Regions from separate parts of the Slackia heliotrinireducens DSM 20476 genome, predicted to be linked through region 1. Evidence: riboswitches for the same ligand, from Rfam matches in the RefSeq annotation. Region 1 holds a riboswitch; the other holds the start of a gene.
The links. Region 1 has a riboswitch for glycine ahead of SHEL_RS08755 (alanine/glycine:cation symporter family protein). Riboswitches for the same ligand answer to the same signal wherever they lie in the genome.
Positions count from the first base shown of each region.

Region 2: linked by a shared signal. The riboswitch ahead of SHEL_RS12420 (YkvI family membrane protein) and the one ahead of SHEL_RS08755 (alanine/glycine:cation symporter family protein) in region 1 are both predicted to bind glycine.

Region 1 covers NC_013165.1:2,008,839-2,023,745, reverse strand. The annotation lists gene SHEL_RS08775 (molybdopterin-containing oxidoreductase family protein) at 1-313, shown strand, start outside; gene SHEL_RS08770 (4Fe-4S dicluster domain-containing protein) at 317-937, shown strand; gene SHEL_RS08765 (TorD/DmsD family molecular chaperone) at 1,085-1,723, shown strand; gene SHEL_RS08760 (ferric reductase-like transmembrane domain-containing protein) at 1,851-2,522, shown strand; glycine riboswitch at 2,761-2,850, shown strand; gene SHEL_RS08755 (alanine/glycine:cation symporter family protein) at 2,939-4,429, shown strand; gene SHEL_RS08750 (LysR family transcriptional regulator substrate-binding protein) at 4,676-5,044, shown strand; gene SHEL_RS08745 (MurT ligase domain-containing protein) at 5,254-6,621, shown strand; gene SHEL_RS08740 (xanthine phosphoribosyltransferase) at 6,659-7,237, opposite strand; gene SHEL_RS08735 (GNAT family N-acetyltransferase) at 7,386-7,931, opposite strand; gene SHEL_RS08730 (MGMT family protein) at 7,976-8,347, opposite strand; gene SHEL_RS08725 (L-lactate permease) at 8,542-10,221, opposite strand; gene SHEL_RS08720 (FAD/NAD(P)-binding protein) at 10,392-11,252, opposite strand; gene SHEL_RS08715 (4Fe-4S dicluster domain-containing protein) at 11,245-12,270, opposite strand; gene SHEL_RS08710 (4Fe-4S dicluster domain-containing protein) at 12,282-13,136, opposite strand; gene SHEL_RS08705 (hydrogenase iron-sulfur subunit) at 13,136-13,663, opposite strand; gene SHEL_RS08700 (CoB--CoM heterodisulfide reductase iron-sulfur subunit A family protein) at 13,651-14,907, opposite strand, start outside.
Region 2 covers NC_013165.1:2,789,899-2,804,805, forward strand. The annotation lists gene trxB (thioredoxin-disulfide reductase) at 1-474, opposite strand, end outside; gene grdB (glycine reductase complex selenoprotein B) at 868-2,181, opposite strand; gene SHEL_RS12410 (glycine/sarcosine/betaine reductase component B subunit) at 2,192-3,472, opposite strand; gene SHEL_RS12415 (GrdX family protein) at 3,508-3,885, opposite strand; gene SHEL_RS12420 (YkvI family membrane protein) at 4,108-5,253, opposite strand; glycine riboswitch at 5,576-5,679, opposite strand; gene SHEL_RS12425 (HAD family hydrolase) at 5,864-6,328, opposite strand; gene fdhF (formate dehydrogenase subunit alpha) at 6,537-9,272, opposite strand; gene SHEL_RS12435 (NAD(P)-binding protein) at 9,265-11,097, opposite strand; tRNA gene SHEL_RS15175 (tRNA-Sec) at 11,421-11,516, opposite strand; gene selB (selenocysteine-specific translation elongation factor) at 11,664-13,589, opposite strand; gene selA (L-seryl-tRNA(Sec) selenium transferase) at 13,623-14,907, opposite strand, start outside.

The DNA.
Region 1 (14,907 bases):
GTGGGCGAACGTCGCCGCCTCCAAGGAGATCGACCCCGAGCCCACGGCGAAGATGCATCCCGACACGGCGGCCGAGCGCGGCGTGGCCGAGGGCGACTACATCCGCGTGTTCAACGACCGCGGCTCCATGACGGTTCTGGCCCACATCAGCGAGGGCGTGCGTCCCGGCATCCTGCTGTGCTCGCGCGGCTGGGACTCCCGCTCGTTCAAGGAAGGCAGCTTCCAGAGCCTGCTCAACCATAAGGTAAGCGAAATCTGCGTTACCCAGGCGTTCTTCGACGCCGCCGGCGACTTCGAGAAAGTGGAGGCGTAAACCATGACCCGTTACGCAATGGCAGTGGACAAGACCCGCTGCATCGGATGCCATGCCTGCGCCATGGCCTGCAAGGTGAACAACAATCTGCCCAAGGACGTATGGTGGAACACGATCCGCATGTCCGAAGGCCAGCCTTTCGACTGCAGCGTCGGCGAATACGGCGGAGAGCTGAGCCTTGAATACCATCCCGTGAACTGCCAGCACTGTGCGAATCCGTCGTGCTTGACCGTGTGCCCCACGGGCGCCACGCAGCAGCGCGAGGACGGCATCGTGTGGGTGGACACCGAGCTGTGCATCGGCTGCGACTCCTGCATAAACGCATGCCCCTATGACGTGCGCCGGCATTTGGCCGACGACCTGGAGTTCTACACCGAGCACGCCATCGGCGACGTGGCAGCTCCCCAGCATGCGGCCGGCAAGGTGGGCAAGTGCGACTTCTGCAAGGGCCGCATCGACCGCGGCGAGGCGCCCGCCTGCATGGTGCTGTGCCCGGGCCGCGCCCGCTACTGGGGCGACATCGACGACCCCGAAAGCGAGATCTCCAAGGCCATCGCGGGCCGCGAGATCGAGCTCTTGTTCGAAGAGGCCGGCACCGAGCCCCAGTTCTTCTACTTCAAGTAATCCCTTGGCAAGGCCGCCCGCATCCCCCTCCTTCTTCGGCGGGCGGCCGTTGCCTTCGCAGGCGTTTGCAACATGCGCAGGCGCCTTTCTTCCAGCCGTCTTGGCGGGCCGCATGCCGGCCCGCCATCAAGCCCAAGGAGGCGCCCAATGTCCGAACCCATCGTAGAGCTTCAGGTGAAATCCGATGCCTACCGGCTGATCTCGCTGTTCCTGCACCTTCCCACGAAGGAGCTGTGGGCCGGCGTAGCCGACGGGTCCGTTGCCGCCGACGCGCAGGCCATCGTCTCCGAGCTGGGCATGGGCGAGGACGCCGTTGCGGATATGGCGGGCTTTGCAGACGCGGGTGTTTCCCTAGATGGTCTGCGTGCCGACTACACGGCTCTCTATACGAGTCCCAGCGGTCCGAAAGTTCCCATCTACGAGGCGATTTTCCGCGACCGCGACGACTTCGACACCAGCAAGCTCACGTTCATATCCCCGAACGCATTGAGCGCCGAGAGGTTCTACAGATCCTACGGCCTGAAGATGGGCGGTACGGACAACAACTCCGCCGACCATATGGCTGCCGAATGCGAGTTCGCATCGTTTTTGCTAGCGGAACAGGCCTCCGCGGTCGAAGCCTGCGACGCGGCCCGCGCCCTAAAGGCAGCCGAGACCTGGTCGGACTTCCAGGTCAGGCACCTGGCCAAATGGTCGGAGGCCTTCTTCGGGCGCAGCTTGGAGGCTGCTCGGACCCCTGCTTACCGGGCCGTCGCCAAGTTGGGCGCGCTCCTGTCCCGCATGTGACAAACACCCGAACCTTGCGTGTCACATTTTGCGGCAGCCGCCCCGGCCTCTCCTGCGCAGCCGCTTGCGGACGCGCGCCTTCAGCAGGTGCGACGGTTTCGCCGATCGCTTCCAGAAAGGAACAGACATGAGCTTCGCCATCGTTCTCGCCGTGACTGTGGCCTGCGTGTTCGTGCTGCGCAACGCCATCATGAAGTGTCCGGCCGCGTTCTATGCGCTTTCCGTCGCTGCCGTTGCGGCGCTTTTGGCGGGTGTGAACGGAATGCTGCCTGTGGCGACGCTTCGTCCGTTGGTCCTGGTGGTTCAGCGGTGCATGGTGGCGTTGGCTCTGTTCGTCGTGGTCATGTTCATAGGCGTGCTGCCGCGAGGCTCGAAGCCTGACTTGTGGCTGCGTCCGATCCGCGCCGAGCTTTCGATCATCGCGTGCATTCTCGCCCTCGGACACATGTTCCAGTACCTGCTCCCGTATGCCCGTTCGGCTTTCGGAGGCGCACTGCCGACGAGCACGATGGTGTCGTTCGTAGTGGCTTGCGTGCTGTTCGTTCTGCTGACGGTGCTGGGCGTCACGTCCTTCAGAACGGTCAAGCGCCGTATGAGCGGTCGCGTGTGGAAGAACGTGCAGCGGTTCGCCTATCTGTTCTACGGGTTGATCTACCTGCACCTGATGTTCATGCTCGCGCCGGCTGCAATGCGGGGCGGACATCAGGCGTTGGCCAGCGTGGTTGTGTATAGCGTCGTGTTCGCCGCATACACCATCCTGCGAGTAATGCGGTACCTGCTGGACAAGCGCGCCCGTTAGCACAGAAAAACGACCGAAGACGATACGCCTCGACTTTCGTCAGCTTGGTCGAGGCTTTTCGCGTGCGTTAGGCGGCGCGGAGATTTTCTGTCTCGCTTTGTGTATATTTCCTAAAACATAGAGACTATTCAATAAATATCAAAAAGCGTGTTGCGCAAACGGCTATAGAAGTGCATAATGCCGATTTGCGATTCCTATGAGGCTTTCGGAATCGGGCGTTCGGCCTGAAACCGGAAGCGGAGGAAACTCTGGAGAACTCTTAAGTGAGTGCCGAAGGTGCAAGGCTTAAACAGCCGAATCTCTCAGGCAAACGGACAGAGCAAACGCGCGTCTTTCTGCCGCGCCGTTTCTTTCTCCAGAACATATAGAGGCTCCGTGTACGTGCATGGTGTATACGGAAGGAGAAAGGTAAACGAGTGTTAGATTCATTGAACGCAACCCTGGTCGCCATCGACGACGCGGTGTGGGGCATCCCGCTGATCTGCCTTATTCTGTTCGGCGGCATCTGGCTGACCATTCGCGTCCGCGGCCTGCAGTTCCACAAGCTGGGCCGTGCGCTTCGCTACATGGTGAAGAACGAAAAGGACGGCAAGGGCGAGGTCACCAGCTTCGGAGCCCTGTGCACGGCGCTTTCGGCCACCATCGGCACCGGCAACATCGTCGGCGTGGCCACGGCGGTCGTGGCCGGCGGTCCCGGCGCCCTGTTCTGGATGTGGATTGCCGCGCTGTTTGGCATGGCCACCAAGTTCTCCGAGGGTTTGCTGGCCGTCAAGTACCGCACCCATGACGCCGAGACCGGCCATGTGCTGGGCGGCCCGTTCTACTACATCGAGCGCGGCATGGGTGCCAATTGGAAGTGGCTGGCCAAGCTTTTCGCGTTCTTCGGCGTGTGCGTCGGCCTGTTCGGCATCGGCACGTTCACGCAGGTGAACAGCATTTCCGGTGCCATCCTGTCGTTCTTCGACCCCGACAAGCAGGCCATCGCCTTCTCGCTGTTCGGCCTTGATTACTCCTGGGCGACGGTCCTCGGCGGTCTGGCCTTGGCGTTCTTCGTCGCGCTGGTCGTCATCGGCGGACTGAAGCGCATCGCCTCTGTCGCCGAGCGCGTCATTCCCGCCATGGTTGTCATCTACCTGGCGCTTTCGCTGCTGCTCATCGTCTGCAACATCACGGCGGTTCCGGCCGCGTTCGCCGAGATCTTCGCCGACGCCTTCGGGTTCCGCGCTGCTGCCGGCGGTGCCATGGGTGCCATCATCATCGCCATGCAGAAGGGCATCGCCCGCGGCATCTTCTCCAACGAGGCCGGCTTGGGTTCCGCCCCCATTGCCGCTGCGGCCGCCCAGACCAAGGAACCTGTGCGTCAGGGTCTGGTGTCTATGACCGGCACCTTCCTGGACACCATCATCGTGTGCTCCATGACCGGTCTTGCCCTGGTCATGTCCGGCGCCTACATCGACCCGACGGCCGAGGGCGCGGCGCTTACCGTGCAGGCCTTCCAGATTGGCCTGCCTTTCCTGCCCGAGGTGCTGGTGAGCTTCCTCATCATGCTGTGCATGGCCCTGTTCGGCTTCACCACCATCCTGGGCTGGGACTACTACTCCGAGCGCTGCCTCGAGTACCTGAGCGGTGGCAACATGAAGGCCGTCAAGGTCTACCGCTGGCTGTACATCCTAGCTGTGCTCATCGGCCCCTACATGACGGTTTCCGCCGTGTGGACCATCGCTGACATCTTCAACGGCCTGATGGCGCTGCCCAATATGATCGCCTTGATCGCCCTGTCCGGTGTGGTGGCTCGCGAGACTGCTGACTACCTGCGCCGTTTGAAGGAGGCGGGCGACGACGAGGACGCCATGGAGCCCTACGTCAACGACCCTGCAACATGGAAGAGCGGAGCCCCCGAGGCATAAGCTTCAGCACAACGATATGGCTGAAAAGCGCGCGGACCGACGCCATGGCCCGCGCGCTTCGTTTTTGGCGCGGCTCTTCGGGAGGCGCGCCTGGTAATCGGCTCTTGCGCGATGGCGTCGACAGTCCCGATAGGGCCCTTCGGTCGGTGTCAGTTGGCGTTTTGGCCATGTTTTGCACGAGATTCGAAGTTGTGCATTGCGGGCTCTGCCCAGATGGATTCTCCAGCGGCATAACCCCAGGTCGCGATTTCTCCCAGGAGCCGGTTTTCCGAGGTCGCTGAGGAGACGCTCATTGTTCCCGACAAGGAGATTTCGCCGCGCTTTCTCCATAGGTACTACGAAGCCATGAAGCAGGTCGGCTTCAAGGTGAAGCATGGGGGACGGGGAGAGGACTACGGCGCTGCGCTCACCCTGGTGGAATCGGGTTTGGGTTTCGGTTGCATTCCGATTTCCTTCTGCAGGAATGATTCCCGGTTCAAAGCGATTCCCTTCAACGATCTGGATGTTCATTTGAGCTATCGCCTTGCTTGGGCTCGCGAGAACGTGAGTGCAGCCACATCGACGTTCGCCAGTTTTCTTGAAAACGAAGACTGGCCCTGCGACGCCGTGGAATAATCGGGGGTATCGGGCGGGACGACGGGGACGGAGCCTTTTGTCCCGTGCGCTGCGCGGGACAAAAGGCTCCGTCCCCGTCGTCCCGCGCCTCGTCGTCCTGCGGCGAAAGATTACATCCTTGTGAACTCTTGCTCCTGCGCAGGTGCCCATGGGCTGCTTCTGCTATCCTCGTGCGTTAATGAATTCCGAAACGATTCCGAGGTACCGAGATGTCTATTAGAACGTCTGCTGCGATCGCCGTGTGCCACGCCGCGTACAACGCCATGCGTGCTTTGGGCCGAAACGGCCGTGCGCTTCCCGGCATGATTGCCATGAAGATTGACGGCAACATCATCCATAAGCTGAGCGATGGCCACAAGACCATCATGATCAGCGGCACCAACGGCAAGACCACCACCACCCACATGGTGCAGCAGGCCATCATCAACACGTTCGGCGGGGCGGCCTACGACCCCTCCAGCACCAACCTGGAGCAGGGCATTGCCACCACGCTGTGCCTGGACAGCACTATCGGCGGCAAGCGCAAGAGCGACTGGGCCGTCATCGAAAGCGACGAGGGGGCCTCGAAGATCCTCATGCCTGCAACGTTTCCGCAGGTCCTGGTCGTGACCAATCTGTACCGCGACCAGGTGGACCGTTATCCCACCTGGACTACGGCCCGCGACTACATCATCGAGGCCATCAAGAAGTCGCCCGACACCGTGCTGGTGCTCGACGCTGACTGCCAGGTGACGGCATCGATCGCCGATTTCGTGCCCAACAAGGTGGTGTGGTACGGCATGGAGTGCGACGCCTACGACGACGGCGTGGCCGACTTTGACGAGCAGGTGGACTGCATCAAGTGCGGCGAGCCTCTGTCCTTCGAGCACCGCACTTTCGCTCATCTGGGAACGTTCACGTGTCCGAGCTGCGGATATACGCACCATAAGGCCGACATCGCCGTGGTGGGCATAACCGACAAGCAGGAGAAGAGCTGCACGCTCACGCTGCGGGTCCACGACCATGAGCTTACCCTGCCGGTGAACGTGCGCGCCGGCTACGACGTCTACAACGCGGTGGCCGCCTTTGCGGGCCTTACCACGCTGGGTCTGACCGAACAGCAGGCGGCCGATGCGCTGGCGCACTTCAAGCACGCCGCGCACCGCTTCGAGATCTTCAACGTGGAAGGCACCGAGGCGCGTCTGTTGCTCATGAAGAACACCGCGGGCTGCAACCAGCTCATCAACATGCTGGTGTCCGAGGACAATCCGCCGAAGAACCTGGTGTGCCTGCTGGGCAACGAAATCATGGACGGCATCTACACCGACTGGATCAAGGGCGTGCATTGGGAGAAGCTCATCACGCCGGAGACGAAGGTCATCGTGGGCGGCCCGTGCTTCGAGGACATGAAGGCGCGTCTGGTCGAAGCGGGCGTCGACGAGTCCAGGATGCGAATCCAGACCGACTACGCCGGGCTTGTGGCCGATATCGCAGCCATGGACGAGCCGGTGACGGTCATCGCCAACTGCTCGACCATCGAGGCGCTCCGCGTGGAGCTGGTCAAGAGCTACCAACCCATGGATTACTGGGAAGAATAGAAACGGAAAGGGCGGCTTAAGGGCCGCCCTTCTAACGTTAGCGGAATTCGATGGCGCCGGTGTCCGGGTCCATCTTCTCGATGATGGCGAGGGATTCCAGCTGGTAGCCGTGGGCTCGGATGGATTCGCCGCCGGGTTGGAAGCCCTTCTCCACGGCGATGCCGATGCCTTCGACGGTGGCGCCCGCCTGTTCGGCGATGTCCAAAAGACCCGTCAGGGCAGAACCCGTGGCCAAGAAGTCATCGATGATCAGGATGTGGTCGCCGGGTTTAAGCAGCCGGCGCTCCATGACGATGTCGAAAACGCCGCCGCGGGTGAAGCTTTCCACCTGCGTCGCGTAAAGGTCGCCGTCCAGGTTCATGGACCGGGACTTCTTCGCGACAATCACAGGGCAGTTCCCGAAGTGGCGGGCGGCGATGGCCGCAAGGGCGATGCCGCTGGACTCGATGGTCACGATCTTGTCGACGGGCTTGCCTGCGAACCTGCGGGCCCATTCGGCACCCAGCTCGTCGACCAGTGCGGTGTCGATCTGGTGGTTCAAGAAGCTGCCTACCTTGATGACGTATTCGGTTTTCACGACGCCGTCGCGGACGATGCGGTCTTCCAACAGTTTCATAAGGCTGTCCTTCCGGCCTGGATAAGTTGCATGCATCGCATTGTACTCCATATGGAACAAGTCGGTGCTTGATTCGATTTCCGTGCGGTGCCGAAGAATGCTTGCGTATCTTCGCGTGCTGCGGGAACCGGTTGTGGGGTCAGACGCATCAGCGTTCGGCGACCGCCTTCTTCTCCAACAGTACCAGCTGCACGTCGGGGATATTGTTGAACACGGTGGGTACGATACCGACTTCCGTATAGCCCAGCTTCGCATACAGGGCTCGCGCCCGGGCGTTGCGGGCATTGGTGTCGATGCGCAGGTAGGGGCAGCCATGGTCTAGCGCATATTGCTCGTAGAACGCTGCGAACCTGGTGCCGAACCCGTGTTTGCCCTCGTCAGGCGCCACGGTAAGCGTGTGCAGCACCATGACTTGGTCGTTCGGCACGTCGTATCGCCAATCGCCGCCGGCATAGGAGTTCTCCTGGCTCTGGTTGATCTTCCCCGAGGCCACGATGCGCCCGTCGAACTCCTCGACGAACATCTCGTCTGCGCGGATGGCGGCTTGGGCCGTGTCGCGGGTGGGATACACGCCGCGGATCCAACCGACGGTGATCTTGCCCTGCTCTTCCAAATCGTGGATCATCTCGTAGATCTCCGAGATGCGGTCCAGATCGTCCATGGTGGCTTTGCGGAAAGAAACGTCCTTGCTCATGGGGCACTCCTGTTCGGTTCGTCGGGTCGAAGCCTGTTTTCGGGCTATTGGTCTTCGGCCATTTCGCGTTCCCAGTCGATGTCCGTGGGCCTCCCGATTTCGTCGGTAGGCACGCGGTGCCACAGGCAGGCGTCCAGATCGACATGGGTGTCGTCGAGGAACGGCACGCCTTCGGCTTCCAGCAGGAGCTTCTGCAGGCTGGGGCTGCCGTCCTCGTTTTCGAAGACGCGTCCGTCCTTGTAGACCACGCGGTGGCACGGCGGGTCGTCCGGGTCGGCGCTGGAGTGCATGGCGAAGCCTACGAACAGGGCTTTTCGCGGCTGGCCGATGGCCCGCGCAACGGCGCCGTAGGTCGTTACGCGCCCATAGGGAATCTCGCGCACCACTTCATACACCTTGTCGTTGAACGATCCCATGGCGTCTCCAATCCTCCGGACGAACGTCGATTCCGCTTCTCGGTTCTGATTCTACACGTCGGCAGGGTTGAGGTGCCCGCCGGAGGCATGCGAAAGGACGAACGATTCATAGGCCGGGGCATGGGGCGTATCCCGTCCCATAAAAAAGCCCCGCCGGTGTGAGGCGGGGCGATCGGTCGGATGCGGCTGGCCCGTTAGGGGAGCATGAAGTTGAGGATGTTCGTCTGCAGGAAGACCAGGATGCACAGCGCAACCAGGAATCCGATGCTCCAGGGGAGGACCGCCTTCATGATGTCGGCTTCCTTTTCGCCCGTTGCAACGGCCGCGATGGCCAGGGACTGAGGGCTGATCATCTTGCCCACAACGCCGCCCATGGTGTTGGCCGCCAGGAACAGGTCGGGGGTCACGCCCACAAGCGCAGGGTTCGCTTGGGCTGCGGAATACTGCAGGCCGGAGAACAGGGCGTTCGCGCTGGTGTCGCTGCCGGTCACGGCGGTGCCCACCCAGCCAAGCGTGGGGGAGATGAATGCGAAGGCGGGGCCGGAGCCGGCCAGGAACTGTCCGATGCTGATGGTCTGGCCGCTGAAGTTCATCACGTAAGCCAACGACAGGACGAACACGATGGTGAATGCGGAGTAGCGCATGCGGTAGCAGCAATTCATAAGCGAGTTGGCGGCGGCTCCCATGGACATCTGGTAGCGGCCGTCCTCGGTGAACATCGTGTAGATGGCCGCGGAGATCACGCCAGCGACAAGAATCATGGTGCCGGGGCAGGATAGGAGGTTCAGCGTGTATGTGGTGCCCGGGTCCTTGCCGGCTGCGGACAGGATGCTTCCGTCGGAAATGAAGGGCCAGGGAATCTTGATGTCGGTCATGGCCAACTGCTGCGGTATGCCGAGCTTGCAGATGCCGAAAACCGCCACGACGACGATGTAAGGGACAAGCGCCATGAAGATGCGGGATGCCGTGAGCTCGGAGGCGGAGGAGCCGTCTGTGGGAGGCAGACCGAAGTCGGCGCGGACGTCGTTGACGCCGCGGGGCTTCCAGACCTTCATGAACAGGACCAGAGCGGCCATGGAGACGAGTGCGGCGATAACGTCGGTCAGCTCGTAGGCGAAGAAGTTTGAGCACCACCATTGGGTGATGGCGAAGCTCCCGCCCACCACGAAGGCGGGCGCCCAGCAGTCGCGCGCGCCGCGCTTCCCGTCGAGGATGATGACGAGCAGCAGCGGGACGAAGAAAGCGAACAAGGGGGCTTGGTGGCCTACGATTGCCGCGATGTGCTGCGCGGTTGCCGACGCCGCTGCGGCATCGCCGCTTGCGACCATGTTGCCTGCGGTGGTGATAGGCGTGCCCACCGCGCCGTAAGCGACGGGGGCGGTGTTGGCAAGCATGACTGCCAACGCTGCGCGTTTGGGCTTGACGCCCAAGGCCAGGATCATCGTGGCGGTGATGGCGATGGGTGCACCGAAGCCGGCGAGGGCCTCGAGCAGTCCGCCGAAGCTGAAGGCGACGAGCATAGCCTGGATGCGGATGTCGCCGCCGCCTACCATGTCGAAAAACTTACGCAGGTCTTCGCTGCGGCCCGCCTTCACGGTCACTTCGTAGAACCATACGGCCAAGACGATGATAAACACGATAGGGAAGGCGCCGAACGCAGCGCCTTGCGTTGCCGAGATAAGGGCGTATCCGACAGGCATCTTCCATCCGACGATGGCGACGATGACCGCCACAGCCAATGCCGTCACCGCAGCCAGATGGGCTTGGGCCTTCACCCCTATAAGCATGATGAAGAACGTAATCAAAGGAACGCATGCAACGAGCGCCGAAAGCGCGAGGTTGCCGGCGATGGGGTCGACGAGTGCCTGAAACATATGCCGCCTGCCTCTTTAACCGGGGTTATGGATTCTTTTGCCTACATATGATGGGTACAAGATATCATATGAATTTACTATAACGTGTCGTGCGAATGACATCGACCGCCATTCTCGGCGAAATGACGGTCGATTGTCCCGTTCTTCTGTTTCGTATGGGCGGCAGGGCGCTACACGTCGCTGTGCATATTGTTGATCTCTTCCACCGTGAAGATGGGTCCGTCCAGGCAGATGAAATGTCCGCCCAGGTTGCAACGGCCGCATTTGCCGACGCCGCACTTCATGCGCATCTCCAATGTGGTGATGATGCCGCCTTCGTCGTAGCCTGCTTTCAGCAGACTCTCGCGGACGGTGCGAGAAAGAGAAGGCCCACCGCAGAAGACGGCCACGCGGTTGCCGTCTTCGGGACCCAGTTCCAGCGTCTCCAAGAAGGGAGCGGTGTAGTCCACGGGGCCTTCCCAACGCTCGTCGCTGTGGTATAGGGACACGTGCACGTGCATGTCGGGCTCGTTGGGCCAGACGTCGAAGAGCTGGTCTTTGAATACCAGGTCATCATAGGTAGAGCCGGAATAGACCAAATCGATGCGGCCGTAGTCCTCGCGGTGCTCCAGGCAGTACAGGAGGAACGAACGCACCGGGGGAAGGCCGATGCCGCCGCTGACGAAGAGCATGTCCTTGCCCTTGCAGGCCTCAACCGGCCACCAGTTGCCATACGGTCCGCGCAGGGTGACTTCGTCGCCTTCGGCCAAGGCGTGCAGCTGCTCGGTGACCAGGCCCACCTTCTTTACGGTGAACTGAACCCACTCGTCGGATTGGGCCGACACCACGAACATGCACTCGCCGTAGGGCAAAAGGCCGAACATGCCTAGCTGCCCGGGGCGGCAGTCGAAGGGTTTTCTTCCGTCGAGCGTCACCAGACGGAACGACTTCACGTCGGGGGTTTCCTGGGTGATCTTGAGCACGCGGCATACTTGAGGGACCAGCGGGCGGTCGCCTTTGGCGCAACCGTGAGAAATCTCGATGCTAGGCATTCGCTCCTCCAATCTCCGCAAATTCGGCGGCCGCCAGGCTTCCGACGTCGTCGATGAGCCGCGTGATATCCAGCGCCACCGGGCACTTCTCCACGCAGCGTCCGCATCCGACGCAAAGCGACATGCCGTAGCGACGCTCGAAGAAGTTCAGCTTATGCATGAAGCGGTTGCGCACGCGCTCTTTCTTGGTCGGGCGCGGGTTGTGTCCGCCGGCCATGGCGGTGTACTCCGAGAACATGCAACTGTCCCAGCAGCGGAAACGCACCCCTTCCTTCATCTTGAGGTCCTGGCTGATGTCGAAGCAGTGGCAGGTGGGGCACACGTAGGTGCAGGTGCCGCAGTTCAGGCACTTGACGCTCAGGTCATCCCAGATGGGATGGTTATACATGTTCTCCAGGGCGTCCACGACGCCGTCCATGCTGACGCGCAGCGTCACGTCGCAGGCCGTCGGCTCGGCTCGGCCGTCTTCGATAAGGTCGCCCCAAAGGGCCACCTCGGCTTCGCCCTTCTCGGTCTGAGCCACCACGTTGTACGTCTCGCCGCAGTCCTGCAGCATGATATCGGCGTTGGGGGCGGCTTGAGGGTCGGTGCCCATGGACTCGCAGAAGCAGGTCTCTGAGGCCTGGGTGCAGCCGATGCAGACGGTCAGCAGTTTTTCTCGGGCGTTGGCGTAGAACTCATCCACGAAGCCTTTGGTCAGAAACACCTGGTCAAGGCAAACGATCGAGCGCATGTCGCAGGGTCGGATGCCCACCACGGCACGTTCGCGAGACTCGTCGTATTCGAGGATCTCGTAGTTGCCCTCGTCGTTCACACGAAAGCCGTACATGCGTTGCGTCTGCGGGAATAGCAGGTCTTTCGGCGGCATGGTGGTGTTTATCAGGTCGAACCTCGGATCGACGTTCTCATCGTACTGGGCGAACTTCGTCACGCCATTGACTTCGGCAGGAACGAACACCTCGCGGCGCCCAGCCATGCTCTGCAGCAGAGGCGCCAGGTTCTGTTTGGAGAGAATCATCTGCAGCCTCCTTACATGAATTCTTCTCGGTCGTTGACGTCATAGGTGGTGAGCACCTCGGGCGGATCGTTGAGTCCCATGGACGATTCGAACTCGCCGAACAGCGCGTTCATGTCCTGAATCACCTTGCGGTTGAGCTTCATGAGGGGAAGCCCCATGGGGCAGGCCCGTTCGCATTCGCCGCATTCGATGCAACGGTCGCCGATGTGCATCACGCGGGTCAGACTGTAGAAGCGGTTCTCGGCTACGTTGTTCTGCTTGCCCACCCAGCCTTCGCGGCGCTGGTCGACGAAGCACTCGCGGCAGGTGCAGCAGGGGCACACGTCGCGGCAGGCATAGCAGCGGATGCAGCTGGCGTACATGTTCTCGAAGTAATTCGAGCGCTCGGGCTGCGTCATGGCTTCGATCGAGGCGACCTCGGAGAAACGGTTCTCAGGTACGGGTTTCCCCACGGGCTCGCCGATCATCTCGTCGCAGAGCACCGGGTTGTTGTGGCGGCATTCGGTGCATTTCTTGAGCATCTCACCGGTCTTGCGGTCCAGCACGCCGGCGCATCCCACGCCCAGCAGGTAGACGTCATCGCGTGAAATGACCATGTCGTTGATCAGGCGCACAATGCCGCGGCTGTCGCATCCGCGGACCACCATGCCAACCTTGCCACGACCTACCAGGTCACGGGCGTATTTGGCCAGGGTGTTCACGCAATAATCGTTGTAGACCAGGCGATCTGCCTGGGCGGGGTCGGACATGACGAAAGGCGTGGTCTGGTTCTCCAGGCGTCCGGCCTCCCAGCCCACGAACACGGCGATGTCGCCCGATGCAAGCAGCTCTGCCGCACGGATTCGGATGTCGTCCTGGATAGTCATTACTGCGTCACCTCCTCAGGCACCGCATCGAAGGCTCCGTCGTCGTCATCGGGCATGGGCGGGAATTCCAAGGCGGGAATCTCGCGGGTCAGGTTCAGCGGGCCCAAGGCGCGCACCTGTTCGACCGTTTCCATGACGGTGTCGCGGAACTTGCCGGCTTCGGCGCCGGAAATCCAGCGCACCTGGAAGCGTTCGGGTTCAAGCCCCTCGTATTCCAACAGGCGCTTGAACACCATCATGCGTCGACGGGCGAAGTAGTTGCCGGTCGCATAGTGGCAGTCGCCGGGATGGCAGCCGCACACCAGCACACCGTCGCACCCCTTGTTGATGGCTTCGATGGCGTATTGCGGATTCATGCGGCCCGAGCAGGGGATGCGCAGCACGCGCACATTGGCTGGGTAGTTCATGCGGTTCAATCCCGCCAGGTCGGCACCGGTGTAGGTGCACCAATGGCAGCAAAACGCCACGATCTTCGGCTCCCAATCCTCGGGAATCCGGGCAGCATTGCTGTTCTCTACCACTGACACAGCGCATCAACCTCCCTCATGATGGACTCGTTGGTGTAGCCGAGCAGATCCATAGCTCCGGCGCGACAGGTGACGGTGCAGGCGCCGCAGCCCTGGCAGAGGCCGGGGTTCACCTGTGCCACCGGGCGCGTGACCTTCTTCGAGTTCTCGCGGAACTGCTTCTGCACGATGGAGATGGCGCCGTAGGGGCAGGTGTTCACGCAGGCACCATCGCCTTGGCACAGGCTCTCGTTCACGCGTGAGATCTGCGGGTTGGACTGCAGCATGTCTTTGTTGAGCAGACCGATGACCTTCGATGCGGCAGCGCCTGCCTGGCAGACCGTGTCGGGGATGTCTTTAGGGCCCTGGCAGGTGCCTGCCAGATAGATGCCGGCTGTGTTCGTCTCGACGGGACGCAGCTTGGCATGGGCTTCCACCAGCCAGCTGTCGGCGTCGCGGCCCACGGTGCATTTCGCAGCAAGCTCGTCGATGCCGTCGGCGGGCACCATCGCGGTTTCGAGCACTACCATATCCGCAGCGACGCTGACCTGCCGGCTTGTGAGGGTGTCCTCGCCCTTGCAGATGAGCTTGTCGCCTTCCTTAAAGATCTTCGATACGCGGCCGCGCAGATACTGGGCACCTTCATGCACCGTGTTCACATAGAACTCGTCGTAGCCTTTGCCCGGCGTGCGTACATCCATGTAGAAGACGTAGCAGCGGCCGTCGGACACCTTTTCAAGATACTGGTGGGCGTGCTTGGCCGAATACATGCAGCAGGCACGGGAACAGTAGGCTTTACCCTTGGTAGGGTCGCGGCTACCGACGCACTTGACGATGACCACCGTCTTGGGCTCGGTGCCGTCGGAGGGGCGCAGGATGTGGCCTTCGGTGGGGCCGGAGGCGTTGACCAGGCGTTCGAACTGCAGGCCTGTGATGACGTCGGGGTATTTGCCTCCGCCGTATTCGGGATACAGAGGCTTCCAGTCGATGAGCTGGTATCCGGTGGCGAAGATGATCGCGCCGTAGGTTTCGGTGGTCACCTTGTCCTCGTCGTCATAGCGGATGGCGCCGGTGGGGCACACCCGAGCGCACACGCCGCACTTGCCTTCGGTGAGCTTGCGGCAATGCGCGGCGTCGATGACCGGCTTGGCGGGCACGGCCTGGGGGAACATCTTGTAGATGGCCGTGCGTTTCTTCATGCCTTGCTCGAAATCGCTGTCCACGCGCACGGGGCATTTGGTCTCGCAGGCGCCGCAACCGGTGCA
Region 2 (14,907 bases), 780 kb from region 1:
GGCGCTGTCGCCGCCGCCGACCACGTAGACCTCGAGGTCGGTGAAGAAGTTAGCGTCGCAGGTGGCGCAGAAGGAGATGCCCTTGCCCACGAACTGAGCTTCGTTCTCGCAGCCGATGGGACGGGAATGTGCGCCGGTGGCGAGGATGATGGACTTGGCGCAGTACTCACCCTTCTTGCCGATGACCTTCTTGACGTCGCCCTGGAGCTCGACAGCGGTGACGGTGTCAGCGACACGGTTGCAGCCGAAGTGCTCGACCTGCTTGCTCATACGAGCGATCAGAGACGGGCCGGACTCTTCAGTGTCAACAGCCTGTCCAGGATAGTTCTCGATTTCGCTGGTGGTAGCAATCTGGCCACCGTCCTGACCCTTTTCGATCAGGAGGGCGTTCATGCGGCTACGGCCGGCATAGAGGCCTGCGGCCAAACCTGCGGGACCAGCACCCAAGATAATGACGTCGTATACGTTTTCCATGCCTGTTTCGCTCCTCACATTAGGACCGTTTTCGGTCATCCAGTCTTGCGATCTCCGAGTAGCTCGTTCGCAAGTTAACTTATCGCGATTATAGTATTTTTTTATGGCAATATCAATACTTAATAATCAATTAGACGCAACTTTGTGATTTCTGAAGTCTTGTGTGGAGATTGCACACAATTGCCAATCGGAACACAGCCAATCACCGCCTTCTACGAGTGAATACTGCACCTTTTTACACGTTTCATAGTAGCTGTTTTCCGACCAAAACACCATAGGCAATCGTAAAACCTAAACTCCAAGTCAATCAGAGCATGTGTCCCGTTATCGTCCCACACCGGAGCATCAGCGTCAGCTGTGCCCCGGTGTGGGACAAAGCTTGGAACAGGACGATTAGTCCTTAAAAACCACCTGGCCGTCGACGGGCGTCGCCAAGGCGTTCAGAGCCTTCTCGACGATCGAGCGGCGAAGCTTCTTCTCCTCATCGGCCGACAATGCAGGATTGCCGAGGGGATGCGGAATGGCAACCGCCGGGACAATGCGGTTTGCGCCAACCGTCATGGAGATCGGAGTGACCGTGCAGATGTGCACCACGGGCAGGCCGGCACGTTCAATTTCTTTAACCATCGTTGCACCGCAACGCGTGCAAGTGCCTCAAGTGCTGGTCAAGATAACGGCATCCACGCCTGATGCCACGAGCTTCTGCCCGATTTCGGCAGCAAAGGCCTTGGCCGACGCGACAGCGGTGCCGTTGCCGACCGTGGTGTAGAACTTGTTGTGAAGCTTGCCGATGCGGCCTTCACGCTCCATGTCGCGCAGAACGTCGACAGGCAGAACGCGGTCTGCGTCGTCGTTGGCGTAGGTCGGGTCGTATCCGCCATGAGCGGTCTCGTAGGTGTCGCTGGTCAGATCGTCGACGCCGGTGATGTCGTATTCGCCGTAGTGGGACGCGCTGGAGCTCTCGATGAGGTCCGGGTTGCCCTTGGGCACGATACCGCCGGAAGTGACCAGGGCGATGGTGGCCTTGGAGAGGTCAACCACGGCCGGCTGAGGATCGACGCGGTCGAAGTTCGGCATCGGATACTCGGTGGTGTAGGGCTTGCCGGCCAGCTTTGCGAGCAGCATCTCGACAGCACGCTTCGAACCACGCTTCTTCTCGAAGAAGTTCACGCGGATACCCTGGGAAATGTACCCGTCTTCGCAGGATGCGCCGATCTGCTCATGGCGTGCAAGCTTGAGAGCGAGCGGAGCCATGGACTTGACGGCGGCACGCATGCCGGCGGCGCTGTTCTTGGTCGATGCGATGACGACCTTGTCCCTGTACATGTCAACGCCAGGGTTCTCAATGTACATGCCGGTCAGAGCCGGAATGCCGAGCTTCTCCTGAACTGCAGAGGCAACCGCGCCGCAAGCTACGCCGTAGCGGCCGGCGTTGAACGCGGGGCCTGCGATGAGCAGGTCGGGATGAACGCGGTCGACGAACTCCAGGACCTTCGCAAGCGTGTCGTCGATGTGCTCGTTGAAGTAGCCGTCGCCGCACACGATGGTGCCGACAATCTCAGCCTCTTCGCCGAACTGCTGCATGAACGCAAGACCCGGACCTTTGACCTCGCCCTCGAAGAACTCGACGGGATGGTCGGCCTCTTCTTCGCCGCCGATCTGGGCGAAGAACTGGTTGATGTAATGTAGTACTTTGATTTTTTCCATGGTATGACTCCTAGCGGGCGCTCAGCATGTTGAAACCGGTCTCGTTGGTCGCGCCGGTGATGACCTGCAGCTCCACGACGAGCGAACCGTCTTCCTGCAACGTATCTGCGCTTGCGCCGGCAATCTTGTTGACGTAGTCAAGCGTGCCGATGACCTTGTCCATCGGGGGCAGCGTGATGACCTGGTTGGCGTTGCCGCCGGTGACCACGGCATCGGCTGCGGCGTCGGCGTCGGCCAGAGACTGGGACTTGCCGTCGCGGCCTGCGTACTCGTCGGTGATGATGACCGTCTTGACACCCTGCGCCTCGATCTTCTTGCAGTTCATGATCAGGTCGGTGTCGGGGTTGCCGAAGCCTTCCTGGGAAACGATTACGCCGTCGAGGCCGAGCATGCGGCACAGCTTCGCGGTCTGGTTGGAAGAACGTTCCTTGTCAGCCAGGTAGACGTTCTCGTTGGTGATGATGTGCGCGACGAAGTTCAGCGTCTTGCCGTGCTCGGCGAACAGGTCCCTGACCACACCGTTGTTCAGATGGATGTAGGTGGGGTTCTTGTCGCAGGCGGACACGCAGTTGCCGGAAACGATTGCGCCGTCCATCGACTCGGTCGGATACAGAATCGTCGGCAGGATCCGCTTCGCGTCAACACCATATACATAGGTGTCATGCAGCAGGCCCTGACTCTGGAGCATCTGGACATATGCAACGCGCGGCAGGCCAGCGAACTGGTTCATGCCCTCCACGAAGTCGGGGGTTTCGAACTCTTCGATCTCGTCCGGCTCGACATCGCGACCGAGCTCGCCGAGGGAGCAGGCGACGCGGAATCCAGCCATGCGGACAGCACGCTCGTAGTCATGGGACTCGATGCCCTCAACAGGCGTGCAGACCATCACGAGGTTGAGCGTCTTGGAGAAGGGCGTGTAGTCGGCGCCGGGGCCGCTCATGTCGACGATGCCCTCCTGGAAGCCGACGATGGGGCCGGCAGTAACAAGGGCCATGCCGGAAAGCGCATGGGTCCTGCCGGATCCGACCGTCTCGACGTCGGCGATCATGCCCGGGAAGATTCCGCCGGGGCCTTCGACCTTGACGCGAGGCTCGATGACGTCCTTGACCGGGGTGATGCGCACCGACTCGCCGGGCTTGGCGATGTCGAAGCTCACCGTAGCGATCTTCTCGTCCTCAAGAACCATCTGCTCATATTCCTGAGCATTGACGTGCAGCACGCCGTTTTCCAGTTTCGTCTCATCCGAAAACACGATGTCTTGGATGTGAATCTTTCCTAACGTTAGTTTCATTGATTTCCTCTTTCGAAAAATCGTTACGCTTCCCGCTACGCTTGTGCGGAGCCCATTGCCCCGCTGATGAGCGAGAGATCGACTACTTGCAAATCACGAAGGGTTTGTTCGTTGTAGGCCTGCGACTTGTCCGTGAACTTGTCGCAAGCCGCAATGGCGCTGGAGATAAGACGCACCGAGGCGGAATCCATGGTCTCTGCAGCCTCGTTAGCCAGTAGCATCGATTTGTAGGGTGTCTCCCCCGGCTTTACGCTGCCCGAAAGCGGATGCGTAAGCAGCTGGTGGCCCCCCTCGATGTAACGGGCCGCTTCTTCCAAAATCTGTTTGAAACCAACAGCTTTAAAAACCACCTTGGTTCCAGGAGCAACCTCCTCCTGTACCATTGGATTGTTTGTTAACACGAAGTACTTCACAAAACCTCCCTTCGCCATGTATCCTGTCAATCGATAGCGTTTTAATGGACCGAATATCTGAATTGCGAGTTCGAAACGGTCCTTAAAGCGTCGTTCGGGACTCCTGTGCACCTTGCCTCAGGCTCTTCGGGCTTCGTGCAGCTTCGGAAACGATAGGGCCGAGAACCGTTTCCTTTTGCAATGCGCAGGAGCCCTTTACCTTTGACGAGATGTCTGTCCTCATTACTTTGCTTCACTTCCCTCTGCGGCAGGAGCGTCCTCACGCGTCTGGCCGGTGGCAAACATCTGAATGCCGCGGACCAGAATGATGAAGAACAGGATGCCTCCGATGTAGCCGCAATAGCCGTAAATCATGTTCACCAGACCCTGGTACGGAACGAACACCGCAGTGACCAGAGCGATGGCGGCACCGGCGATCACGATGATGCGATAGCGGTTGCTGCCTTCGTTCGAGACCGTGGTGACGGCGTTGTACAGCAAGGGGCATGCGCTCGTGAAGATGGCCGCATAGATGATCACGGCGAAAATGGACGCGAGCGGGGCCCAAATCTGATTCGCAAGAACCAGGTTGGGGATGCCCAGGGATGCCGTAAGGTCGATTTCGGAAGCCAGTGCGCAAGCGCCGACGACGCAAGCGATCGTGTAGATCATCGAGCCGATGACGTTGCCGATGATGAGCTCTTTGAAATCGCCCTTCTCGCGGCTTTCGCGACCGAGGTTAGCCATGAACGTGACGAACCACAGGATCATGAAGCCGCCGTAAGACAGACCGGCCATGAACCAGTTGCCGCCGACCTTCTCCATAACGTCGCTGTAGGTTCCCGCTTCGACGGCAGCAATGCCGGAGCCGATGCTGTCGAAGTGGGTCGCGATGGTGATGATGGCGATGCCGAGCACGAGTACGATGATGACAGGGGCAACCTTCGAAATGACGTTGACGATGCCACGCAAACCCATGATGGCGACAAGCACCGCAAGCACGGCCATGACGCATGAACCGACGATTACGGGCACGCCGTACTGCTCGTACAGAGTTGTGCCTGCACCCGAAATCATGATGATGAACGACAGGTAGCAGAACACGCCGGTGAACCAGTTGAACACTTTACCAAGGTGCTTTCCACAGAACACGTCGAAGATCTCTGTGCCCTGGGACAGGTTGAGCTGCCTTCCTCTGGCAGCGCACTGATAGTTTACGAAGATGAAAATGAAAGCGAACATCGCGGCCACCAGAATCATCTGCCAGCCGTACGCCACGAAGTACTGCAGCAACTCCTGACCGGACGAGAAGCCCGCTCCGATTGCCAGCGCACACGTTGCGCCGATGTACGTGCATACGAGTCCTATGCTGTTCTTCTTGTCCTGCATAGATACCCCTTCCAGATTAGAACTTCAAAACATATAAGTGAGACCCCAAACGGTGCCGTCCTGGAAGCGACAGCGCGTTTCCCGAGGCCAGAGACGTGAATCTCATCGATGCGCTTCTCCTATAAACCACCTCCCTTCAAGCCGAGGTCCTGTTTTAGACAAAAAGGTCCCAGACCCCTATCGGGGTTCGGCTGCCTTCTGTTTTCCCGTTGTTTAGCGAGCGCTTAACCTGCGCATGCCGAATCGAAAACAAAAAAAAGGGATGCAGCAGGACTCCTCCGCCCTACGGCATCCCTTCTGTCTTCTACGAATCCAGAATCTTTAGTTGAGTCCAGTCCTTTTGCTTGAAAGTTTCACGCCTTGCTTGCCACTCCAAAGCGCTTGCCTCTTCAGCGGTCGTTACCGACTCTCTCTTGGACACAACTCTTAATGTGGGGATTACTATACATAATATGAATTCAAAATATCAATAGTTATCCGCAAGTTTATTTTATAATCGCGGTAATTAAATATTGGCATCATATTCGCCGTTCGGCTTCGGCATAAGCCGAGACGAAAAACCCTGCGCTCGGCGCTGAAAACCTATCGCCCAAACCGATTTGCGGGCGAATCAGCCGCGCAGCGTGGCGATGAGCCGCTTGGGATTCAAAAGCAGGTCAAATGCGTCCGCCGCCCGGCTCACAACCACATCTGCGCAGTTCAGCGAGACAACGCTTGCGCCTTCGTGCTCCATAATGGCGATGGCGAGGTCGGCCTCCTGAAACATAAGCCTGTCGTTGAAGCCGTTGCCAAGACAACACACGCCCCCAGGCAGCGATGCCGCCACCTGCTGCTTGCTCAGAGCCGCGTGATCGGACGGGAACACGTCCACCTGCACGTCGAAGGGAGCGCACTGCTCACGCACGGTGCCGAAGGTGTCCGCGGTAAGCACATGCACCTCCACCAGTTGCGCCAGGCGCTCCAACCGAGGCGCCAGCTCGGGGATGAGCATGCCGTCCACGGCGATGGTTCCGTTGTAGTCGCAAATCACGTACTCTATGTCCACTGTGGCCCAGCCTGGAATGTCGATTCTCATGATGTCCCCTCTTCCGTCGCCAGGCCATCATACAGCATGGGACGGATGCTTCGGGAACACGCTTCCCAGAAGGGTGCCGTTACGGGACGGTGCGGAACGATTCCGCTCCCCTTGCGGCATAAACGACAACGGGGATTCCAGCATGTGCCGAAACCCCCGTTGCACCTATTTCAAGCGTAGCCAGCACGCGCTTGCCGTCGAGTCGGCCTTACGCCTTCGCGACGCGAATGGCGCAGACCTTGAACTCAGGCGCCTTGGCGATGTTGTCAAGCGCGGCATTGGTGAGCCAGTTGCTGTTGCCGTCCTGGAAGTGGAACGGCATCCAGGTTTCGCCCGGATTCGTCTTGTCGGACACGCGGGCCGTGGACTCGATGGCCGCACGACGCGACTCCACCTTGACGCGATCGCCGTCAGCAATGCCGAGCTGTTCGGCATCGGCCGTGTTGATTTCGATGAACGAGCTGTTGGCGATCTCGTTGAGCCCTTCGGTGCGGGCCGTCATGGCGCAGGCGTTGTAGTGATACAGGATGCGGCCCGTCGTGAGCATGAGCGGATACTCCTTGTCCGGCAGCTCCACGCTGGGCCGGTACTCGGCCGTAGAATACGTGCCGAGGCCCTTGGCGAACTTGCCCACATGCATGATGGGCGTGCCAGGATGCTCAGGCGTCGGGCAGGGCCACTGCAGGCCGCGACCGTCGACCTCCGCGCTGTCCAGGCGAGCATGGGTGATGCCGCCGAAGCTCGGGGTGAGCGACGATATCTCGTCCATGATCTCGGATGCGGTCAGATGCGGCTGGTCGTATTCCATGCGCTGCATGATCTCCGTGAAGATCCAGGTATCAAGCTGCGGGCCGGCGGGTCCGTTCACGGCCTTGCGCACGCGCTGCACGCGGCGCTCGGTGTTGCTGAACGTGCCTTCCTTTTCCGCAAAGCTGCGGCCAGGCAGAATGACGTCGGCCAGCTTGGCAGTCTCGGTCATGAACAGTTCCTGAACCACGAAGAAGTCCAGGCTGGTCAGAGCCTTGATCACGTGGTTCGTGTCGGGATCGGTACGAACTGGGTCCTCGCCGAACAGGTACAGACCTTTGATGCGGCCCTCGATGGCGGCCGGGAACACCTCTGTGGCCTTCGTACCCTCGTTGGGATTGAGGAAGGTTCCCCACGCCTTTTCGAACTTCTCGACCACGGCTGGGTCTGCGACCTTCTGGTAGCCCGTGAAGGTATTGGGCTGAGCACCCATGTCGCAGGCGCCCTGCACGTTGTTCTGACCGCGGATGGGGTTCACGCCGCAGCCGGGTTTGCCCAGCTTGCCGTTGACCATCGCGATGTTGGACAGGCTCATGACGCCTTCGGTGCCGGTGGAATGCTCCGTAACACCCAGACAGTACATGATGGGAGCGGCGTCGGCGCTGCCGTACAGCTTGGCGGCTGCAATCAGGTCGCGCACGTCGATATGGCAGATTTCCGCGACACGCTCAGGCGTGTAGCTCTCGACCATCTTCGCCAGCTCCTCGAAGCCGCTGGTGCGGCTGGCCACGTACTCTTCGTCGACCAGACCTTCCTTGATCAGGATATGCACCACGCCGTTCGCGAAGGCGACGTTGGTGCCGGGGCGCAGCTTCAGGTGGATATCGGCGTACTTGGCCAAACCGATGTCGCGGGGGTCGACCAAGATGAGTTTCGTGCCGTTCTCAACGGCCTTGCGTACCTGCATGCCGAGCACAGGATGCGCTTCTTCGGGGTTGCTGCCAACCAACATGATGACGTCGGAGGCTTGCGTAATATCTTCAATGGTGTTCGTCATCGCACCAGAACCGAGAGTCATCGCCAGACCGGCGACCGTCGGAGCGTGTCAAACACGTGCGCAGTTGTCAACGCTGTTCGTTTTGAACACCGTGCGGGCCATCTTCATGAGCATGTACACGTCCTCGTTGGTGGAACGGGAACATGCGAAGGCCGCCAGCGCGTCACCTCCAAACTCATCTCGGAGCTCCGTGAATTTGCTTGCCACCAGATTCAGAGCGTCATCCCAGCTGGCAGGCTCAAATTCGCCGGTCAGCTTGTTCTTGACCAGCGGCGTGGTGATGCGGTCGGGCGAGTGGACGAAGTCGAAGCTCCCCGAACGGCCCTTGACGCACAGCATGGCGCGGTTGGAAGGACCGGGCGCCGCCTCGGCATCAACGATGACGCCGTCCTTAACCACCAGGTCAAGCTGGCAGCCCACAGCGCAATGCGGGCACGTGGTGCGGGTCTTGGTGACCTCCCACTCGCGGTACTGCTTGCGGCGCTTCAGGGTAAGGGCGCCCGTCGGGCACGCCTGGGCGCAGTTGCCGCAGCTCTCGCAGGTGGTCGCCTTCCAATCAGGTCCGAAGGGAGCCAGAATCTTCGTGCGAAGGCCCTTCTTGCCCGTCTGCAGCGTATGGTTGTGGGCCTGGTTGTTGCAGGCGCCCACGCAACGCTGGCACTGGATGCACAGGTTGGGATCGAACGACAAGAACGGGTTCGAATCCAGAATGGGCTTGCGGGCCTTGGGCTTCTCGGGAGCGAAGGCGGATTCGGTCACGCCCAGCTCGCGGCAGATGTTCTGCAGCTCGCAGACACCGTTCTTGGCGCAGCTGAAGCAGTAGTTGGTCGAATCGAGGCCGTGCTCGGCAAGCACCAGTTGGAGCATCATTTTACGGTAGGACTGGACGCGCTCGGTGGAGGTGCGCACCTCCATACCTTCGGCCACCGGCGTCTTGCACGCGGCGACCAGGTTGTCCTGCCCTTCGACTTCGACACTGCAGACGCGACACATGCCGATGTCGGAGACGTCCTTCATGAAGCACAACGTCGGGATGCGGATGCCGGCCTTCTTGGCGGCTGCCAGGATGGTGAAATCCTCAGGTACCGAAAGCTGGATGCCATCGATGGTAACGTTGACGTTCATCTTCTTGTTAGACATACTGGACCCTACCCCCTTCCAAAACTCCGCAACCGAAGGCATCGCAACGCAAGCAACGACTGCACTCCTGCATGACCTCCTCTTCGCAGAGGGGAATCTCGATATGGTCGAAGTCGCGGCCGCGCTCGCGGGCCGGACGCTCGACGATGTTTACGCGGCCGTAGGCCTCGCGAACGTTGGGACGGGCCTTGGGCACCTCGACCTCGGGGTCGAGCTTGTGATGGAAGCCCAGGTACTCGTCGATGTTGCGAGCAGCCACCTTGCCGGCGCCGATGGCCATGATGGCCGATTTGGGACCGGTTTGGCAGTCGCCGCCGACGAAGATGTTCTTGAAGCCTTCGGCACGCAGATTCTCGTCTGCGACGAAGCGGGTGCGCTCCGCCTTCATGCCGAACTTCTCGAAAGGCGCGGAATGGATGTCCTGGCCGACGGCGATCAGGATGATGTCCGCCTCGAGCCGCACGGTCGGCTTGTTGGCATCCACCGGAGCCGGACGTCCGCGCTTCACGGCGCCGATGTATTGGGGCTGGCAGATCAGGGCTGCCACGTTGCCGTCCTCGTCCTTCTCGATGCGCAAAGGCGACTGCAGCGTCATGAACTCGACGCCTTCGGACATGGCGCCTTCGATTTCCTCATGAAGGGCCGTCATGTCCTCGATGCGACGACGATACGCGACGGTGACCTCTTCGGCCCCGGCACGCACGCTGGTGCGGGCGCAGTCCATGGCCACGTTGCCGCCGCCGATGACGACGACCTTCTTGCCCGAGAAGTCGGGATAGTCGCCGTCGCCGATGCGCTCCAGCAGCTGAACCGCGCTCATGACGCCGTTGGCGTCGACGCCGTCGATCTTGAGGCTCTTGCCGCCCTGGGCGCCCACGGCTACATAGATGGCGTCGTAATCATAGGAGAGACGGGCCATTTCGACGTCGTCGATTATGGTCTCGTAACGGACATCGATGCCGCCCACGGAAAGGATGGCGCGAATGTCCTGGTCGATGCGCTCGCGCGGGAAACGGTAGGCCGGGATGCCGTAGCGCATCATGCCGCCAAGCTTCTTGCGGCCTTCGTACACGGTGACCTGATGGCCCATAAGCGCCAGATAGTAAGCGCAGGTCAAACCGGAGGGGCCTCCGCCGACGACAGCGACCTTTCGGCCCGAATCAGGCAGGCGCTTCGGAACGGGCACCGTGTCGGCCGGGGCGTTGTCAACCGCGTACTTCTTGATGCCGCGAATGTTCAGCGGCGCATCGATCAGCGTACGGCGGCAGCGGGCCTCGCACGGATGCTCGCAGATGAGCGCGCAAGCCGTGGGCCACGGGTTGTCCTTGCGAATCATCTTGACGGCACCTTCGCAGTCGCCCTCAAGAACAAGCCCAATGTATGCGGGAATGTTCACATGTGCAGGGCACTTGGTTTCGCAAGGCACGGTCTGACCCACGCCTTCGGCACACATCTTGTTCTGGACGTGGCTCCGATATTCCTCTGCGAACGCATCGAGACCCTCAAGAGCCATTTTGCCGGCCTCGTAACCGATGGCGCAGTCGCTGGTGTCTTTGATCATCTGAGCCAGCTGACGCATGGTGTCAAGCGTACACTCGTCCGCTTCGCAGTTGAGCACGCTGCGCATCAACGCTGCAAGCTGTGGAATGCCGTCGCGGCACGGAACGCACTTGCCGCACGTCTGGGCGCCGCCGGTTTCAAGCAGCACCAACTGCACTGCAATCGGGCACGTTCCAGGAGGCATAGCCTCGATTCTGCGCTGGAACGGCCCTAGGACATCGGCTATACGGCTGTCGTACGCCGACTTCGGAGCTACCGAAAGCATGGTCACCGAACCCCTCTCCTCTCTCTTAACCCCCCAAACCAGCTTTTTCTTTGAAGCCAGTACTTCTGTTTTTTATTTTATCAAGTTTTATAATCGCGATTAGGTATTCTTATTACATAAGTGTCAGAAATTTCTCCGAATGGCATCACCTTGAGACACACGTCCCTCCAACGTGCTTATATATATTTCACTTTTTAAACGAAAAGGGGCATTAATCTGTGTGAACGTCCCCCATCTAGATGTGCTTTTTTGTCCTTATATACAGAAAAGCCACCCAGCATAAACAGGCGGCAATAAGGGCATTATGCATTTGTTCGAAAGATTGGCGGAGACGTGTGCGAATCGAACACACCCGAGACGTCTGCTCGCCTCACAACGGCTTTGAAGGCCGCGGGACCCACCAGGACCCATCCGTCTCCGAATTGCAGAATTTAATTATCACAGTAATAATATTCTAATGCATTGGCTGTGCCAATGCAATCACTGGGCGCATATCATACACCATCATGCGAACAGTTGAACGCAAAAGCACGAATCCACAACACAAAATGGGACACCCGTGGCTATTAGCCTTTGCGAAGCGTGCGAACGGCGCCGTCGCGCACGGTGAAGCCCTCTTCGTCGAACGCCTCAAGCAGCGGCACCGCGAATTTACGGCTGATGCCTCCCATGGCGTCCTTCATGCCGGCGATCGTCCCTTCGCCGCCGTTGCGTAAAACCTCGGCGATGGCTTTCTTGCATGCTTCGACCGCAGCCCCGTCGTAGAACAGCTCGCTGGATACGCGGTAGACGGCCCCTTCGTCGCGAAGCCGTGCAAGGGCGCGACGGGCAAGAGCCAGGTCAACATGCACTTCCTGGGCCAATTCCGTAAGGGAAGGCGGCGTCAGGCCGTAGGACTTGAGGGCTGCCGAAAGTGCATCCGCAGCGGCCTTTTCGGCTTCTTGCGCAGCACCTTGGGCGGCGGGATGACCCACAAGCCCGCCGACGACCACGGCGGCCTTGGCCGCAACGGCTTCGGAAACGATCTCGTCGAAGCAGGCCGGCTCCATGGTGGGCAGGCACCGCTGGCGCAGCTCTTCCTTGGGCAGGCCCGGCTTGGAAGGGTTGTCGGCATGGAACACCGTCAGTTCCTTCTCGATGGCGGAAATCGAGCGACGAACCGTCGCCGGTGTGGAGAACCACAGCTCCCCCACCTTGCAGCCGCGATGGGCATCCACCTCGGCCTGAAGCAGCTCAAGGGCCGCGGGCTCGTCGATGCCGAACTGCCGGGCCAGGTCATGAGCCGTAAGCGGAGCAGTCCTCTGCTCCAGCACGTAGCGAACGGCTTCTTGGCGGTCACCCGATGCCAACGCCTCGAGAATGGAGACCTCCTCGTGCAGGTTGGTGCGGTTGCGCGGATGCGCCTGCAGAACCTGTCCGCCGCCGGCCACATACACCGGCGAATACGTGCGCACGATGAACCGGTCGCCCAGCGACACAGGCAAAGGCTCTTCGAGGCGGATTTGGGCGAAGCAGCTCTCACCTGGAGAAAGCTTCACGCGACCGTCGGTAAACAGCACGCGGCCCAGCACCTCCTTGGTGCCATGGGACACATGCATGCGAACGCCGCTTTCCAGAGGCTTGCCGCTTTTAGCGGTGTCGAGGTACGTGAAATGCGTGTCGAAACGGATCGTAGGCTCGATGAGGCCGGGAGTCGCCAGGAAGTCACCGGGGCGGATCTCGTCGGTCTTCACATCGACCAGGTTCAACGCCACGCGATTGCCGGCAACGGCCACGTCAACGGGCTTGTCGTGCATCTGAACGGTGCGGATGCGGCATTGGCGCTCCTGAGGCAGCATCTCCACGGTGTCGCCGGGACGCACCGTGCCGCTCCACAGGGTGCCGGTGATGACCGTACCTGCGCCGCGGATGCTGAACACGCGGTCGACCGGCTGACGCATGCCGTAGCTGCGATGCAGCGCGGTGGCATTCATGCTCGCCTTCGCAAGCGCGGCGCGAACGTCCTCGACGCCTTCGCCGGTGCGGCTCGAACACGGAATGATGGGGGCTCCGGCGAACGGCGTGTTCGACAGGAGCGAGTTGATGTCTTCGGTAACCAGCTCGACCCATTCGGGGTCGCACAGGTCGATCTTCGTGAGCGCCACGACGCAGGTGGGAACGCCCAGCGTCTGCAGGACGGCCAGATGCTCCAGGGTTTGGGGCATGACGCCGTCATCGGCAGCGATAACCAGCAGCGCCACGTCGATGCCGGTGGAACCGGCGATCATCTGACGAACGAACTTCTCGTGGCCAGGCACGTCGACGACGCCCATGGAGCGGCCGTCGCCCAAGTCGAGTCGGGCGAAGCCCAGCTCGATGGTGATGCCGCGCTTCTTCTCTTCGGCCAAACGATCGGGGTCGGTACCGGTCAGCGCGCGCACCAGCGACGATTTGCCGTGGTCGATGTGGCCGGCGGTACCCAGAACAAGATTCGGTTGGTCGAATTCACCCATCACGGTGCTCGCTTTCTGCGTCAACCTGACGCGTTATTTGATCTTATCGAAATACAAGGCGATGCCCAACGCGATGGCCTTCATCTCCTCCTCGCTGAGAATGGTGCGCGCGTCGAAGAGGATGGCCTCATCGTGAATGCGGGCCACAACGATAACCGGGGATTCCTGGATGAGATACCTCTCGCAATCCTGAGCGTTGCCCTTGCGGAAGCGCATCCGCATCGCATAAGTGGGGATGTCGCACATCGGCAAGGCACCGCCGCCTGCACGGGACGTTTCCTCGACGATTTCAAGGTCGACCAAGTCGGGGTCGATGTTCTTGGCCACGATGTCGCGCAGGGCGCATGCGCGCTCGCGGACCTCTTCGGGGCTTTCGACCAGCATGCGCACCGTCGGAATGCGGGTCATCGCTTTCTCGGGATGCAGATAGATGCGCAGCGTGGCCTCCAACGCGGCAAGGGTCATCTTGTCAAGGCGAAGGGCACGGGCGAGCGGGCTCTTCTTCAACTTCTCGATGAGGTCGGCACGACCCACGATGATGCCCGCCTGGGGTCCGCCCAGCAGCTTGTCGCCCGAGAACGAAACGATGTCGGCGCCGGCGGCCAGGGATTCGGCCACGGCGGGTTCGGCGTACTTGCCGAAGGCGGCCAGCCTCAAAAACGCGCCCGAACCCTGGTCCTCGTAGACGAGCACCTTCTTGCCGGTGGCCTTTTCATGCTCGACCGCCAGGTTGTGCAGGTCGTGGATGGACACCGACTCGGTGAAGCCCGTCATGCGGTAGTTGGAAGGATGGACTTTGAGCATCATGGCCGTGTCGTCGGTCAATGCGCGCTCGTAGTCGCTCAGATGGGTCTTGTTGGTGGCGCCCACCTCGATCATGTGCGCATGGGACTGCTGCATGATCTCGGGAATGCGGAAGGAGCCGCCGATTTCGACCTGTTCGCCGCGGGAGACGATAGCCTCGTGGCCGGCTGCGAAGGTGGAGAGCACCATCATGACGGCGGCGGCGTTGTTGTTGACGGCGATGCCCGCCTCGGCGCCGGTCAGCGTGCAGATGAGCGACTCGCAATGGTCGTGGCGACTGCCGCGGGCCATGGTCTTGCGGTCGTACTCGAGGGTCGAATACCCCACGATGACCTCGTTGACGGCCGCGACGGCCTCTTCGGCAAGCACGCTTCGACCGAGGTTCGTATGGATGATGACACCAGACGCGTTCACGACCCGACGCAGGGACGGAGCCGTGAGGAGCTGCACGCGCTTGGCGGCTGCAGCCGCGATGTCGGCCAGGCTGAGCTCGGGCGTTCCGCCGTTCAGTATC